3 regions of the Sphingopyxis sp. NJF-3 genome follow, and region 3 is predicted to be linked to each of the others. Evidence: predicted binding sites of a transcription regulator. Region 3 holds the regulator's gene; each other region holds the start of a gene.
What was found. The regulator LexA, encoded in region 3, represses DNA repair genes until DNA is damaged. The targets are predictions, from matches to a motif close to GTTCCNCNCTTGTTCT.
Positions count from the first base shown of each region.

Region 1: the regulator LexA is predicted to act here: its motif matches at 3,875-3,890, upstream of ACOTSS_RS17145 (ImuA family protein).
Region 2: the regulator LexA is predicted to act here: its motif matches at 3,237-3,252, upstream of ACOTSS_RS13270 (ribonucleoside-diphosphate reductase subunit alpha).

Region 1 is NZ_CM130726.1:3,566,591-3,571,416, reverse strand. Features, by position in the region: gene ACOTSS_RS17155 (error-prone DNA polymerase) at 1-1,646, opposite strand, end outside; gene ACOTSS_RS17150 (Y-family DNA polymerase) at 1,643-3,181, opposite strand; gene ACOTSS_RS17145 (ImuA family protein) at 3,093-3,869, opposite strand; gene ACOTSS_RS17140 (efflux transporter outer membrane subunit) at 4,154-4,826, opposite strand, start outside.
Region 2 is NZ_CM130726.1:2,740,782-2,745,607, forward strand. Features, by position in the region: gene ACOTSS_RS13265 (EAL domain-containing protein) at 52-2,346, shown strand; gene ACOTSS_RS13270 (ribonucleoside-diphosphate reductase subunit alpha) at 3,293-4,826, shown strand, end outside.
Region 3 is NZ_CM130726.1:1,908,215-1,913,040, reverse strand. Features, by position in the region: gene ACOTSS_RS09360 (ComEC/Rec2 family competence protein) at 1-1,178, shown strand, start outside; gene lexA (transcriptional repressor LexA) at 1,132-1,815, opposite strand; gene ACOTSS_RS09350 (molybdopterin molybdotransferase MoeA) at 1,881-3,071, opposite strand; gene moaC (cyclic pyranopterin monophosphate synthase MoaC) at 3,068-3,541, opposite strand; gene trpC (indole-3-glycerol phosphate synthase TrpC) at 3,776-4,561, opposite strand; gene trpD (anthranilate phosphoribosyltransferase) at 4,558-4,826, opposite strand, start outside.

The DNA.
Region 1 (4,826 bases), 1.7 Mb from region 3:
CGGATGCAGGTCAGCATGCCGAGTGCGAGCACGTCGACCTTCATCAGCCCGAGCGCGTCGATGTCGTCCTTGTCCCATTCGATGAAGGTGCGATCCTCCATCGCGGCATTGTGAATCGGCACCAGCTCGTCGAGCCGCCCTTCGGTCAGCACGAAGCCGCCGACATGCTGCGAGAGATGGCGCGGCGCCTTGAGCAGTTCGCCGACGAAGCGATGCAGACGTTCGATCTCGCCATTATGCGGGTTGAGCCCGGCCTCGACGAGCCGTTCGACCGGCACCTCGTCGCCCCAGCTTCCCCAGCTCGTGTCGGCGAGCCGCGCGGTCACATCCTCGCTGAAGCCGAGCGCCTTGCCGACCTCGCGAATCGTGCTGCGCGGACGGTAGTGGATGACGGTCGCGGCGATCCCCGCGCGGTCGCGACCATAGCGGTCATAGATATGCTGGATCACCTCCTCGCGCCGCTCATGCTCGAAATCGACGTCGATGTCGGGCGGCTCGTCGCGCTCGGCCGACATGAAGCGCGAGAAGAGAAGTTCGTGCTTCATCGGGTCGACCGAGGTGACGCCGAGCAGGAAGCAGACGATCGAATTGGCCGCCGACCCACGCCCCTGACACAATATGGGCGGCTCCTGCGCCCGCGCGAAGCGGACGAGATCGTAAACGGTCAGGAAATAATAGACATAGCTCCGGCGCCGGATCAGCCGCAGCTCGTTCCCGATCAGCGCGCGGACTCTGGGCGGCAGCGGCGTCCCATAGCGTGCCTCCGCCGCCGTCTTCACCAGATGGTGGAGATAGTTGAACGGTTTCCAGCCCGGCGGCACCGGTTCGTGCGGATATTCATAGCGCAGGTCGTCGAGGCGGAAGCAGATTCGCGCCAGCAGCTTCGCGCTTTCCTCGACCGCCTTGGGATAGCCATCGAACAACCGCTTCATCTCCTCGGGGGATTTCAGATGCCGTTCGCCATTGGCACGCAGCAGCCGGCCCGCTTTCTGAACGGTTACCCCCTCGCGGATGCAGGTGATGATGTCGTGGAGCGGGCGCTGCGCGGCGGAGGCATAGAGCGCATCGTTGGTCGCGAGCAGCGGAACGCCGGTCGCCGCCGACAGGCGCAGGCGTTCGGCCAGCCGCCGCGCGTCGCTTCCGGTCCGCGGCATGGTTGCCGCCAGCCACACCGATTTCGGCCGCACCCGCTTGAGCGTGCGGAGCAGCGCCGCGTCGCCGTCCATCGCGATCAGCAACAGATCGCCCGAATGCGCGAGCAGGTCGTCGAGGGTCAGGATGCAGTCGCCCTTCTGCGCGCGCCGATTGCCGGTCGAGAGCAGGCGCGTCAGCCGCCCCCAGCCGTGGCGGCTGACCGGATAGGCGACGATGTCGGGGGTGCCGTCGGCGAAGGCGAGCCGTGCTCCAACCACCAGCCGGAAGCCCTCCACCAGCTTGGGCTTCTTGACCTGCAGATCTTTTAGAAAAGCCCACGCCCGCACCACCCCCGCGACGCTGTTGCGGTCGGCGATGCCGATGCCGCCGAGGCCCAGCGCCATCGCCTCCGCCACCATCGCGGCGGGGTGCGAGGCGCCGCGGAGTAAGCTGTAGTTGGTCGCGGCGACCAGTTCGGCGAAGGCGGGGGGCAGGGCGGGGGTCTCGCTCATGCGAACAGCCCGTGGATATACCAGCGCGGATCGGGCTTCTCCTCGTAGAGTCCGTGGCGGAACAGCCAGTAGCGGCGGCCCTGGACATCCTCGACGCGGTAATAGTCGCGCGTCAGCCCCTTGTTGTCGCGCCGCCGCCACCATTCGGCGGCGATGCGTTCGGGGCCTTCATAGCGGCGCACCGCGTGAAGCGCGCGGCGCCAGCGAAAACGCTGCGGCGAGCCGTCGGGCACCTCGGCGATCACCTCGATCGGCTGCGGCGGATCGAAGAGCCAGAAGGGGCGCAGCGGCGGCTCGCCGGGGTCGGGCGCGGGCCAGGGCTGCGGCGACGGCGCGTCGATCGCGGGGAGTTCGAGCTGCGCCTGTTCGGGAATATGCGTGTCGGCGGGGCGGTATCGGCGCACCCGTCCGCGCCCGAGCCGCGTCGCGAGCCGGTCTGCGAGTTCGTCCATCGCCGGCGCGCGCGCCGCGCCGCCTTCGAGCCTCAGCTGGCTCGCGCCCAACGCTTCGAGCCGCGGCACGGCGAGGCGGATCATGTCGAAGCCGAAACCGGGGTCGATCGGATCGCGCAGCACGTCGATCCGCTCGGCGAAAAGGCGCATGACCAGCGCGGCGTCGCGCGTCGGGGCGCCGGTCTCGACCGCGATCGTGCGCGCCAGCCCGTCGCTGCGGAAGAAGGTGGCGCGGAAATCGCGCCCGCCCTTGCCGCGCCCGGCAAGGGTCTCGATCGCTTCACCCGCGAGTTCGGCGAGCACCCCCATCGCGTGCGGCGTGCTCGCGACGGGCTCGGCGAAGCGGCGCTCGGCGGCGACGGGCGGCGGCGTCAGGCGCGGTGCGAGCGGGCTCGGCGCGTCGCCGAGCAGGCGGCGCAGCGCCTCTGCGGCCTCGGCGCCGAAGCGCGCGGCGAGGCTCGCCATCGGCCTGCTCGCGAGGTCGCCGATCGTCCGGAGCCCCGCGCGGGCGAGCGCGCGCGTCGCCTCGGCATCGAGTTCGAGCGCCGCGACCGGCAGGCGGCGGATCGCCGCCGCCTCGTCGGGGGCGGGCGGTGCCGGATAGCGCGCGAGTGCGCGCGCCGCGTCGGCGGTGGGGCCGAGCGCCGGGCGCACGGTCATGCCCGTCCGCTCGAGCCGCGCCTCGACGTCGGCGGCCAGCGCCGCCTCGCCGCCGAACAGATGGGCGGCGCCGGCGATATCGAGGATCAGCCCGTCGGGCGGGTCGAGCGCGACGAGTGGCGTATAGCGCGCGCAGCCCTGCGCGAGCCGGTTGAGCCAGTCGCGGTCGAGCGCCGGATCGTGCGGCACGACGCGCAGACCCAGCACCTGCGCGCGCGCGTCGGCGAGCGCCATGCCGGGGGCGAGGCCGAGCGTCGCGGCGCGCGTATCGACGGCCGCGAGACGCAGCGCGCCGCGCAGCTTTTCGGCAAAGACGAGCGGGGCGTCAGGCGGCCTAGGCGCCGCGCGACTCCAGCGCTCGGCGGGGAGCCAGGGGAAGAACAGCGCCAGATAGCGCCGCGTCGCGGAAGGCTTGATCGTCACGGTTCCACTCCAGCCGCCAGCGCGCGCCCGCGGGGCCAGCGCGCCAGCGCAGCAATTCGAGATCGAAGGCGGGCGCGCCCGGCGCGTTCGCCTCCAGTTCGCGCGAGGGCGCCGCCGCGATGCGCCAGCGCGTCTCGGCGATGCTCGGCACGGGCTCGGCCCCCAGGCGCAGCAGCAGCAGCACCGTCCCGGCATCGCGCGCGCCGAGCGCGAGCCGCCGCCCCGCGGTCAGATCGAGCGCGGGCAGGCGTCCTCGGCTTTCGACGACCACCGCCGTCGACCCGGGGCAGCGCAGCGCGTCATTCGCGGCGGCGAGCAGCGCCCTGGCATCCCCCGTCTCGACGAGCAGCAGCCGGTCGGGATCGCCGCCGAGCTCGGCGATGCCCGGCGCATAGAGATGCCCGCTCTGCCGCCCGGCGTCGGCGGTGCGCAGCCACAGCAGCGGCGCCGTGCCCCCGCCGCGCAAGGCGAGCAGCGCGACAAAGGCGGCGGCGCTCGCGGCGTCGAGCGAATCGGCGAACATCTCGTGCACCCGCCCCACCGCGAGCCCGCCGCCGAGCGCGGCGTCGAACCCTGCATGCCCGCTCGCCAGCCAGCCGTCGGCGCGCGCGCCGGGCGGTCCGCCGGAAGCGGCGATCCGGGCGACGCGGCGGCGCAGCCCGGCGAGAGGGGAAGACGACTCGCGCATAGCATGTTCTCTATATGTTCTATTAGCGCGCGAGTCCGGTCGCTTGTCAAGCGACGGCGATCATGGGTGCGAGAGCGGGGGTAAAATGAGTTCGCACAAAGACACGAAGCCACAAAGAAGGGGGATTCGCGGCGCAGCCGTAACCCTTCCAAGACAGCGTCTCGATACAGGGCTGCGAATGAATGGCGCCTAACGGCGCGATACAAGCCTCTTTGTGGCTTCGTGTCTTTGTGCGAAACAAAAATCCGTCGCTCGCACCCCGGCGCAAACGCCCAATCAGCACACTAAGGCTGTTCCGCCCCCGCTCCGCTATCACCCCCAAGCGCGCGGAACAGCGCGATTCGGGTCTGCGCGAGCAGAAGCTGGGTCGCGATCTCGCTGCGCCGCGCGGTGTAGAGGCTGCGCTGCGCGTCGAGGCTGGCGAGGAAGCTGTCGACCCCGCCCTTGTAGCGCGCGTCGGTCAGCGTCGCGGTGTCGGCCGCCGCCGCGCTGTTCGCCGCCGCGGCGCGCACCCGCTCGGCGATCGTGCCCTGCACCGCAAGCGCGTCGGCGACCTCGCGGAACGCGGTCTGGATCGCGCCTTCATAGCTCGAAAGCGCCGCGTCGCGCTGCGCCTCGGTCACCGCGACCCCGGCGCGGCGTCCCCCGAAATCGAAGATCGACGCGCTCGCCTCGCCCCCCGCCGACCAGGCGAAAGCGCCGCCGTCGAACAGGCCCGAAAGCGCGTCGCTCGCGAAGCCGAGCAGCCCGGTCAGCGAGATGGTGGGGAACAGCCGCGCGCGCGCGACGCCGATGTCGGCATTGGCGGCGCGGAGCTGATATTCGGCCTCGATCACGTCGGGGCGGCGCAGCAGGATCTGGGAACTCACCCCGGCGGGCAGCGCGACGATTGCGTCCGTGGCTTCGGCCAGGCTTGCGGGCAGCAGCGTGCGGTCGACGTCGCCGCCGACGAGCAGG
Region 2 (4,826 bases), 830 kb from region 3:
ATGATAACCATCGCCCGCTAGGCCCATCCGGCAATGGCCGGAGAAGCGCGCGTGTCGTTTATCGCGAACAAGATGATCGTCAGCTGGCGCTCCTTTGCGCTGTCGCTGCTGCTCGGCATTGCGGCCGCCCTGTCCTTCGCTGCCGAACCGATCGACCGGATCATCGAATCGGCCGTCGGCTGGGCCGCTTGGCGGCCGGTTTCGGGCGAGATCGTCATGGTCGGCCTCGACGACCGGACGCTCGGCAGCGTGCCGGAAGGGCGCTTTACGCGTGCAGACCATGCCCGTGTGATCGATGCGATCAATAAGGCCGGGGCGCGGCGGTTGATGGTCGATTTCTACTACCAGCGCCAAGAAGGAAACGAAGGCACCCCCCAGCTGGCGGCGGCAGTCCAGAAGATGGGCGATCGCATCATTCTCGCCGTGTCGACGAAAACGGTGCCCGGAACCGACCGCCTGATCTCGATCTTTCCCGATCCGAGGATCAGCGGGCCCAAGGCGCAGCTCGCCAGCATCGCGTGGAATTATCAGATCTGGCAGGTGTGGAACTTGCCGCTGATGTTCGAAGCCAACGGCCGGCTGCTCCCCAGCGTGGCCGCGGCACTTGCCAACAAGCGCGGCGACCGCGCGTCCGAATTCCGGATCGACCTCACCTACAAGCTTTCCACCATCACCGAATATAGCGCGCTCGATGTTGTGGAAGGCAAGGTCGGGGCGAGGGAACTCGCCGGCAAGGACGTCATCTTCGGCGCCACCGCTTCGACCCTGCCCGACCAGCATTATCTGCCGGGGCACAATCAGGTGCCCGGCGCCTTCATCCACCTGATCGGCGCCGAAGCGCTGAAGCGCGGCAACCCGGTCAATATCGGCTGGATGCCCGCTATGCTGATTGCAGCGGGAGCGATGCTGTTCGCGCTGTTGACGCCCTTGCAGGGACGCTTCACATGGATTGCCCTCGGCACGGCGGCGTTGCTCGTTGCCTGCAAGGTGGTGCTGATGGGCTCGCTCATGACTTCCTCGGTCGGCGCTGCACTCTTCTTCATTGCCGCGGTCAGCGCCAACGTCTCGCGCAAACGCCGCCGCTTTTCGGCGCAGCGCGAGAATCCGGTCTCGGGTCTCCCCAATTTCGAGGCGCTGCGCAGCCAGGCGCCCTTCGGCAGCGCCACCGTCGTCGCGGCGAAGCTCGTCAATTTCGAGGATCTCGCCGCCTTCCTGCCCGGCGAGGGCAGCCAGCAGCTCGTCGATCAGGTCGCGCGCCGCCTGACGCTCGCCTGCCACGGCACCCAGCTCCACCACGATCTCGACGGCAGCTTCGCCTGGCTCGTCCCCTATTATCAGCACAGCCAGATCGAGGGGCATCTCGCCGGGCTCGCCGCGCTGTTCAATGCGCCGCTGACCATCGGCGATCTACGCATCGACGTCGCCATCGCCTTCGGGGTCAACGACGAGTTCGAGGGCTCGAACGCGCAGCGGCTCGCCGCCGCGCTCGTCGCCGCCGAAAAGTCGATCCGCACCCGCGCGCTGTGGACCAAATATACGCCGCGCCAGAAGGAAGACGCCGGCTGGCAGCTCTCCTTCCACTCGCAGCTCGAGGACGCGCTCGCGGGCGGCGACATCTGGGTCGCCTTCCAGCCGCAGTATGAGATCGCGACGCGCCGGCTCGTCGGGATCGAGGCGCTCGCGCGCTGGACGCACCCGACGCGCGGCCCGATCCCGCCCGACGAATTCATCGTCCAGGCCGAAAAGAGTCAGGACATCTACCGCCTCACCCTGTTCGTGATGGATCAGGCGATCCGCTCGGCCGCCAACCTCCGGGCGCGCGGGCTTCCCGCCAACATGTCGGTCAACCTGTCGGCGACGCTGCTCGACCACAGCGACCTCGTCGGGACGATCCGCGTCATGCTGACGGCGCACCACCTGCCGCCCGAGACGCTGACGATCGAGATCACCGAAACCGCGCAGATCGAGAACAGCCGCCAGGCGCGCCAGACGCTCGCGCAATTGCGCCGCACGGGCATCCGCCTGTCGATCGACGATTATGGCACCGGTCAGTCGAACCTCGAATATCTGACCGAGATCGAGGCCGACGAGATCAAGATCGACAAGCGATTCGTGATGACGATGCGCGATTCGCAGCGAAACTTCGAAGTCGTCAAATCGACGATCGACCTTGCGCACCGTCTGGGGGCCGTCGCGGTCGCCGAGGGCATTGAAGACGCCCCGACAATGGCGCTGCTCGAACAGCTCGGCTGCGATGTCGGCCAAGGTTATCACCTTGGGAAACCGCAGCTATTTTCCGAGCTCGCGAATAACCTCCTGGCATCCCCGCACAGCCGCACCGCCTGACTGCCAATCTGGTAGCATCTGTTAAGGTTAAGACTCGCTTTACCTTATTTTTTAAGGTATACGCCGCGTTAACTGTCCTGGTTGACAGTGTGCATCAGGAGATTTGCAATGGGTTGGTTTTGGAAGTTCCTGGGCGGCGGCGGCACCGGTGGTGGCGGTCTTCCGGCCTGAATCCTGAACAGGATTTTCAAAAGGGCTCCAGCGTCGCTGGGGCCCTTTTTCATTGGATCGCGTAGCCGCGCAAACCAACGCGGATGTGGGTTTTGGGGCGGGTGCGGACCGTCGCTTTATTTTCCTTCGTCATCCCGGACTTGATCCGGGATCCCGCTTCTTGAGGCATCGGCTGGCTTCGATATCAAGCGGGACCCCGGATCAAGCCCGGGGTGACGATGAAGGAGCGGGCACACCAGATGACAGCAGTTGGTGATCCCCGGCGAAGGCCGGGGTCCAGGGCGTGGGAGGGCCGGCGCTGCGCGGTTACGTTCTGGGCCCCGGCCTCCGCCGGGGATCACGTGGGATAGACTCCGGTGCCGGCCGCGCCGTCCGGCCCCGAAATTTTTTGCCCCACCGCCTCCCCACCCACCGATCGGCCGCAACCCCGCGGAAAGCCTGACGTAGCGCCCGCGAGACGTGCTGTCCCAGCGACGAACCGAATCAAAATATCGACGAGTCGAGTCTTCAATCGGTCATTTACCGTCTTGCATCGCTGGGCCGACGTGGCACTATAGATGGTGGGTCAGCCGACGGGGGCACCCAATAATTAGTATTTGGCCGGAAGTGGCGGATTTCCGTCGCCCATCCCATATGGGCACGGGAAGACCCCTTTTGCGCCCAAAAATATGTCCCCCGAAGGGGCGATTAAATGCTAGGCTGGGGCTTCGCCCCTGAGTCGAACAAGACAGGAACAAAGCGCGCCGCGGCGCGTGTGCAGGACAGGGCGAGATCGATGGATTTTCGGGAAACGGATCGGGTGGAGACGAACGACGTGGCGACGATGGAACTGGCGAAGAACGATGCGCCCGCAGCGGCCGAATCGGCCGGCGACGCGAAGAGCGATTCGGCGGCGTCCGCGAAGCTGAACGACGGCGGCGAGCCCAAGGTCCACGCGCGCCGCTTCGACGTCGCGACCGACGCGAGCCGCGACGCGCTGCTCACCGATTTCGGCAAGGAGACGCTGCAGGACCGCTATCTCCTCCCCGGCGAATCCTATCAGGACCTCTTCGCGCGCGTCGCGTCGGCCTATGCCGACGATCAGGCGCACGCCCAGCGCCTCTATGATTATATCTCGAAGCTCTGGTTCATGCCCGCCACTCCGGTGCTCTCGAACGGCGGCACCGGCCGCGGGCTGCCGATCAGCTGCTACCTCAACAGCGTCGACGACAGCCTCGAAGGCATCGTCGGTACGTGGAACGAGAATGTCTGGCTCGCGTCGCGCGGCGGCGGCATCGGCACCTATTGGGGCGCGGTGCGCGGCATCGGCGAGCCCGTCGGCTTGAACGGCAAGACCAGCGGCATCATCCCCTTCGTCCGCGTGATGGACAGCCTCACCCTCGCCATCAGCCAAGGGTCGCTCCGCCGCGGCTCGGCCGCCTGCTATCTCGACATCTCGCACCCCGAGATCGAGGAGTTCCTCGAGGTGCGCAAGCCCTCGGGCGACTTCAACCGCAAGGCCCTCAACCTCCACCACGGCGTCCTTTTGACCGACGAGTTCATGGAGGCCGTCCGCGACGGCGCCGAATTCAACCTCCGCAGCCCCAAGGACCAGAGCGTCCGCGGCACCGTCGACGCGCGCAGCCTGTTCCAGAAGCTCGTCGAAACGCGCCTCGCGACGGGCGAGCCCTACATCATCTTCATCGATCAGGTGAACCGGATGATGCCCAAGCATCACCGCGACCTCGGCCTCAAGGTCTCGACCTCGAACCTCTGCTCGGAGATCACGCTGCCGACGGGCCGCGACCATCTCGGCAACGATCGCACCGCGGTCTGCTGCCTCTCGTCGCTCAACCTCGAAACCTGGGACGAGTGGAACGGCGACAAGGCGTTCATCGAGGACGTCATGCGCATGCTCGACAATGTCCTCCAGGACTATATCGACCGCGCCCCGCCCGAAATGGCGCGCGCCAAATATTCGGCCAGCCGCGAACGCTCGGTCGGCCTCGGCGTCATGGGCTTCCACAGCTTCCTCCAGGCGCGCGGCCTGCCGTTCGAGGGCGCGATGGCGAAGTCGTCGAACCTCCGCATCTTCAAGCATATCCGCAGCCAGGTCGATCAGGCGTCGATGCTGCTCGCCAAGGAGCGCGGCCCCTGCCCCGACGCCGCCGATCAGGGCGTGATGGAGCGTTTTTCGTGCAAGATGGCGATCGCGCCGACCGCGTCGATCAGCATCATCTGCGGCGGCACCAGCGCGTGCATCGAGCCGATCCCGGCGAACATCTACACGCACAAGACGCTGTCGGGCAGCTTCGTGGTCAAGAACCCGC
Region 3 (4,826 bases):
TGCCGACACTGCGCTCGTTGATCGCGGCGCTGCTCGTCCTCGCCGCCTTTCTGCTCGGGCGCGAGGCGATTACCCTGCGTCTTGTCGCGGCAGGGGCGCTCATCGTCCTCGTGTGGCGGCCCGAATCGCTCGCGGGGCCGAGCTTTCAATTGAGCTTCGCGGCGGTCACCGCGATCATCGCGCTTCATGAAAGTCGTTGGATGCGCGCCTTTCTCGCGCGCCGCGACGAGGGCCTGCCGCTGCGATGGGCGCGAGGGCTCGCGGGCCTTCTGATCACCGGGTTCGTCGTCGAAGTGGCGCTGGCGCCGATCGCATTGTTCCATTTCCACAAGGCGGGGCTCTACGGCGCGCTCGCCAATGTCGTCGCGATCCCGCTCACGACCTTCATCGTCATGCCCGCCGAGGCGCTGGCGCTGCTGTTCGACGCCGTCGGGCTCGGCGCGCCCTTCTGGTGGGTCGCCGAACAGGCGCTGCGTGGGCTGATCTGGCTCGCGCACCGCGTTGCCGACGCGCCAGGCGCGGTCGCGGCGCTGCCCGTCTTTCCGCGCTGGGGCTTCGCGCTCGCTATTCTCGGCGGGCTATGGATGCTGCTCTGGGCGACGCGCTGGCGATGGGCGGGGGCGGTCCCGCTGCTTGTCGGAGTCGCCGTGCTCGTCGCGCAGCCGCGGCCCGATCTGCTGGTCACCGGCGACGGGCGCCATATCGCCGCGGCGATCCCCGGCGGCGGCTATGCGCTGCTGCGCGACCGCGCGGGCGATTATATCCGCGACACGATGGCCGAAGCGGCGGGAACCGATGCGCCGCTGGCGGCGCTCTCTGATCTCGACCATGTTGAGTGCAACCCCGATTTCTGCCGCTGGCGGCAGGGGCGGGAGAGCGCATCCTACGTCATTCTCGCCGCGCGCGGGCGCGACCGGATCGAAGGCCGCGACATGGCGGCGGCCTGCGCAGTGGCGGACGTCGTGATCAGCGACCGCTGGCTGCCGCGCGAATGCGCCGCGCGCTGGTTGACGGTCGATCGCGACAGCCTCGCGGAAAGCGGCGGGCTGGCACTCTATCTGGACGAGAGGCCCGAAGCCGTCGCCGCGCTACGCGCCGGCGACGAACATCCGTGGCGTCGCCCGCCTCAGGTCAGTGGTAACGACGAAGCAGTCCCGAAAGCCGCCCTTGCACCATGACGCGCGCCGCGTCGTACCGCTGCGGTTCATAGGCGCTGTTCGCGGGATCGAGGCGGATCATGCGGCCTTCGCGGCGGAAATATTTGAGCGTCGCATCCTGCCCGTCGACCAGCGCGACGACGATGTCGCCCTCGCGCGCGGTGTCGGCTTTCTGGATCAGCGCATAGTCGCCGTCGAGGATGCCCGCCTCGATCATCGAGTCGCCCGACACTTCGAGCGCATAATGCTCGCCCGAGCCGAGCAGCGCCGCGGGAACCGAGAGCTGGTTGTGATCCTCGAACGCCTCGATCGGCACGCCCGCGGCGATGCGGCCGTGGAGCGGAACCTCGATGATGTCGTTCGCGGCGATCGGGCGCAGCGCCGGGGCGGGCTTGCGCAGCGGCACCACGACATCGCGATCGTCGCGCACCTTCGCCTTGGCCGCCTCGGGGAGTTTCAGCACCTCCAGCGCGCGGGCACGGTTGGGAAGGCGGCGGAGAAATCCCCTTTCTTCCAAGGCGCTTATCAGGCGGTGTATCCCCGACTTCGATTTGAGGCCGAGCGCTTCCTTCATCTCCTCGAACGACGGCGAAATGCCGCTCGCGTCGAGCCTTTGCTGGATGAAGTGGAGCAGTTCGTGCTGCTTCGCGGTCAACATCACTCGTTCTCCATGCTGCCATTTCCGGACATAAGGGGAACGATAGTGGAACATAGAGGAACTTGTCAAGCGATGGCGATATAATCCGCCGATGCACCCGCCGCGCGCCCCGGTGCGCGGGCCTCGCGGACCAGCAGGGCGTTGGCTGCGACGAGTGGAACGGTCTGGCCGCTGTCCTGCGTCGCGAAGGGCGTCAGGCCGCCCGCATCGAGGTGTGCGCGCAGATAGTCGCGGCGGTCGCCGCCGGCGGCCAGCGGCGCGGCGAGCGGCGCCTGTCGGAGGACGGGCAAGGGATCGCGCGCCCCCGCGAGGTGGCGGACGAGCGGGAGCAGGAACAGCGTCGCCGTGACGAAGGCCGAGGCGGGGTTGCCGGGAAGGCCGAGGAAGGCCGCAGTCCCGATCGTCCCGGCGATCAGCGGCTTGCCGGGGCGCATCGCGACCTTCCAGAAATCGACCGTGCCCCCCGCGTCGGCGAGCGCGTCCTGAACATGGTCGTGGTCGCCGACCGAGGCGCCGCCGATGGTGACGATGACGTCGTGACGTCGCGCCAACTCCCTGAGAATATCGGCAATAACCGCGCGGTCGTCGCGGGCGTGGAGCGGCAGGCCGACCGCGGCGGCCTCGCCGCCGAGCATCGCGGCGAGCATCGCGCCGTTGCTGTCGGGGATCTGCCCGATGCCGAGCGGATGGCCCGGCGCGACGAGTTCGTCGCCAGTGCTGAGGATCGCGACGCGCGGGCGGCGATGCACCGGCGCCGCCGGGGCGCCGGCCATGATCGCCGCGGCGATCGCGCCGGGGGTGAGGCGCGTGCCGGTGGGCAGCAGACGCGCCCCCGCGGCAAAATCGCCGGCGCGGGCGCGGACATGCTTGCCGAGCGATGCAGGGCCGTCGCCGGTGAGCGTCAGCGCCGTGCCTTCGGCGGCGACATCTTCCTGCACCACCACCGTGTCGGCGCCGTCGGGGAGCAGCGCGCCGGTGAAGATGCGCATTGCCTCGCCCGCACCGAGCGCGCGCGGCGGCGCGGCGCCCGCAGCGACCTCGCCCGCGATCGACCAGGGGCCGGGGAGGTCGACGAAACGAACGGCATAGCCGTCCATCGCCGACAGCGCCGCCACGGGCTGGTCGCGAGCGGCTATGACATCTTGCGAAAGATATCTGCCAAACGATTCGGAAAAGGCGATATTTTCGGGCGGAAGCGGTGCGCCGAGCGCGAGGATTCGCGCCTGCGCCTCCTCGACCGTCAGCAGCGCGCTCATGCCGCGCGCCAGTCGCCCGAGCGACCACCGCTCTTTTCGAGCAGGCGGATGCCTTCCAGCGCCATCGCGCGGTCGAGCGCCTTCGCCATGTCGTAGAGGGTGAGCAGCGCGACCGAGGCGGCGGTCAGCGCCTCCATCTCGACCCCCGTCGGGCCTGTGGTCGCGGCGGTGGCGCGGACCGAAATGCCGTCCGCTTCCCACGCGAAGTCGACCGTCACCTTCGTCAGCGCGAGCGGATGGCAGAGCGGGATGAGGTCGGCGGTGCGCTTTGCCGCCATGATCCCGGCGATCCGCGCGGTCGACAGGACATCGCCCTTGGGCGCGTTGCCGCTGCGGATCGCGTCGAGCGCGTCTGCGGACATGGCGATGCGCCCGCCCGCGACCGCGCGCCGCTCGGTGGCGGGCTTGGCGCCGACGTCGACCATGTGCGCGGCGCCGGTTTCGTCGAGGTGAGTCGGTTTGTTTGGCATCGCGGGCAGCGAAGCAATGCGGGGCGGAAAAGGCAAGGGGCGGGAGCGGCGATCGGCCGGTTGCGGCCGGAACAAGACATTGAATTCCTCGTCACCCTGAACTTGTTTCAGGGTCCATGGCCGACCCTCGAATTTGGCGCGGCGCCGAAGGAGAGACCTGGCCATGGATGCTGAAACAAGTTCAGCATGACGAGCTTGGATGGCAGTTCCCCACCCTAAAGCCGACGCTCCGCTTTACCCCTCCAGCAACGCTTTCGTTGCCGCCGTGACGTCATTTTGGCGCATCAGGCTTTCGCCGACGAGGAAGGCGCGGACGCCGCTGGACGCCAGCCGTCGGCAGTCGGCGTGGGTGGCGATGCCGCTTTCGCCGACGAGGAGGGTGCCGGGGGGCACCCGTTGCGCGAGGCGTTCGGTGACCGCGAGGTCGGTTTCGAAGGTACGGAGGTCGCGGTTGTTGACGCCGATCAGGCGCGACTGGAGGTGAGTGAGCGCGCGGTCGAGTTCGGCCTCGTCGTGGACCTCGACGAGGACGTCCATGCCGCGCTCGAACGCCGCGGCCTCGATCTCGCGCATCACGCCGTCGTCCAGCGCCGCGACGATGATCAGGATCGCGTCGGCGCCGATCGACCGCGCTTCGGCGACCTGCCACGGATCGATCATGAAATCCTTGCGCAGCACCGGCAGATTGCACGCGGTGCGCGCGGCGATCAGATATTCCTCATGACCCTGGAAATAGGGCGCGTCGGTGAGGATCGAAAGGCAGGCCGCACCGCCGGCGGCATAGGCACGCGCGTGTTCGGCGGGGTTGAAATCTTCGCGAATCAACCCCTTGGACGGCGATGCTTTCTTGATTTCGGCGATCAGCCCGAAGCCTCCCGCGGCGATTTTCGCTTCGAGCGCGGCGGCGAAGCCGCGCACCGGGCCGCCGTCGACGGCATCGAGCGCGGCGATCGAGCGCGACTTGCGCCGTTCGGCGACTTCGGCCGCCTTGGTGGCGAGGATTTCAGTGAGCTTGTTCATTTATAGGCGATCCAGCAGTCGAGCAGCGCGTTGGCGAGCCCCTTGTCGATCGCTTCGGCGGCTTCCTCGACCCCGTCGGTCAGCGTGTCGGCCGCGCCCGCAACGACGAGCGCCTCGGCGGCATTGTAGAGCACGGCGTCGCGATAGGCGCCATGCTCGCCCATCAGCAGCGCGCGGAGCGCCTTCGCGTTATAGGCCGCATCGCCGCCGCGGATGGCGGAAATCGGATGCGTCGGCAGACCCGCGTCGGCGGCCGCGCTGCGCT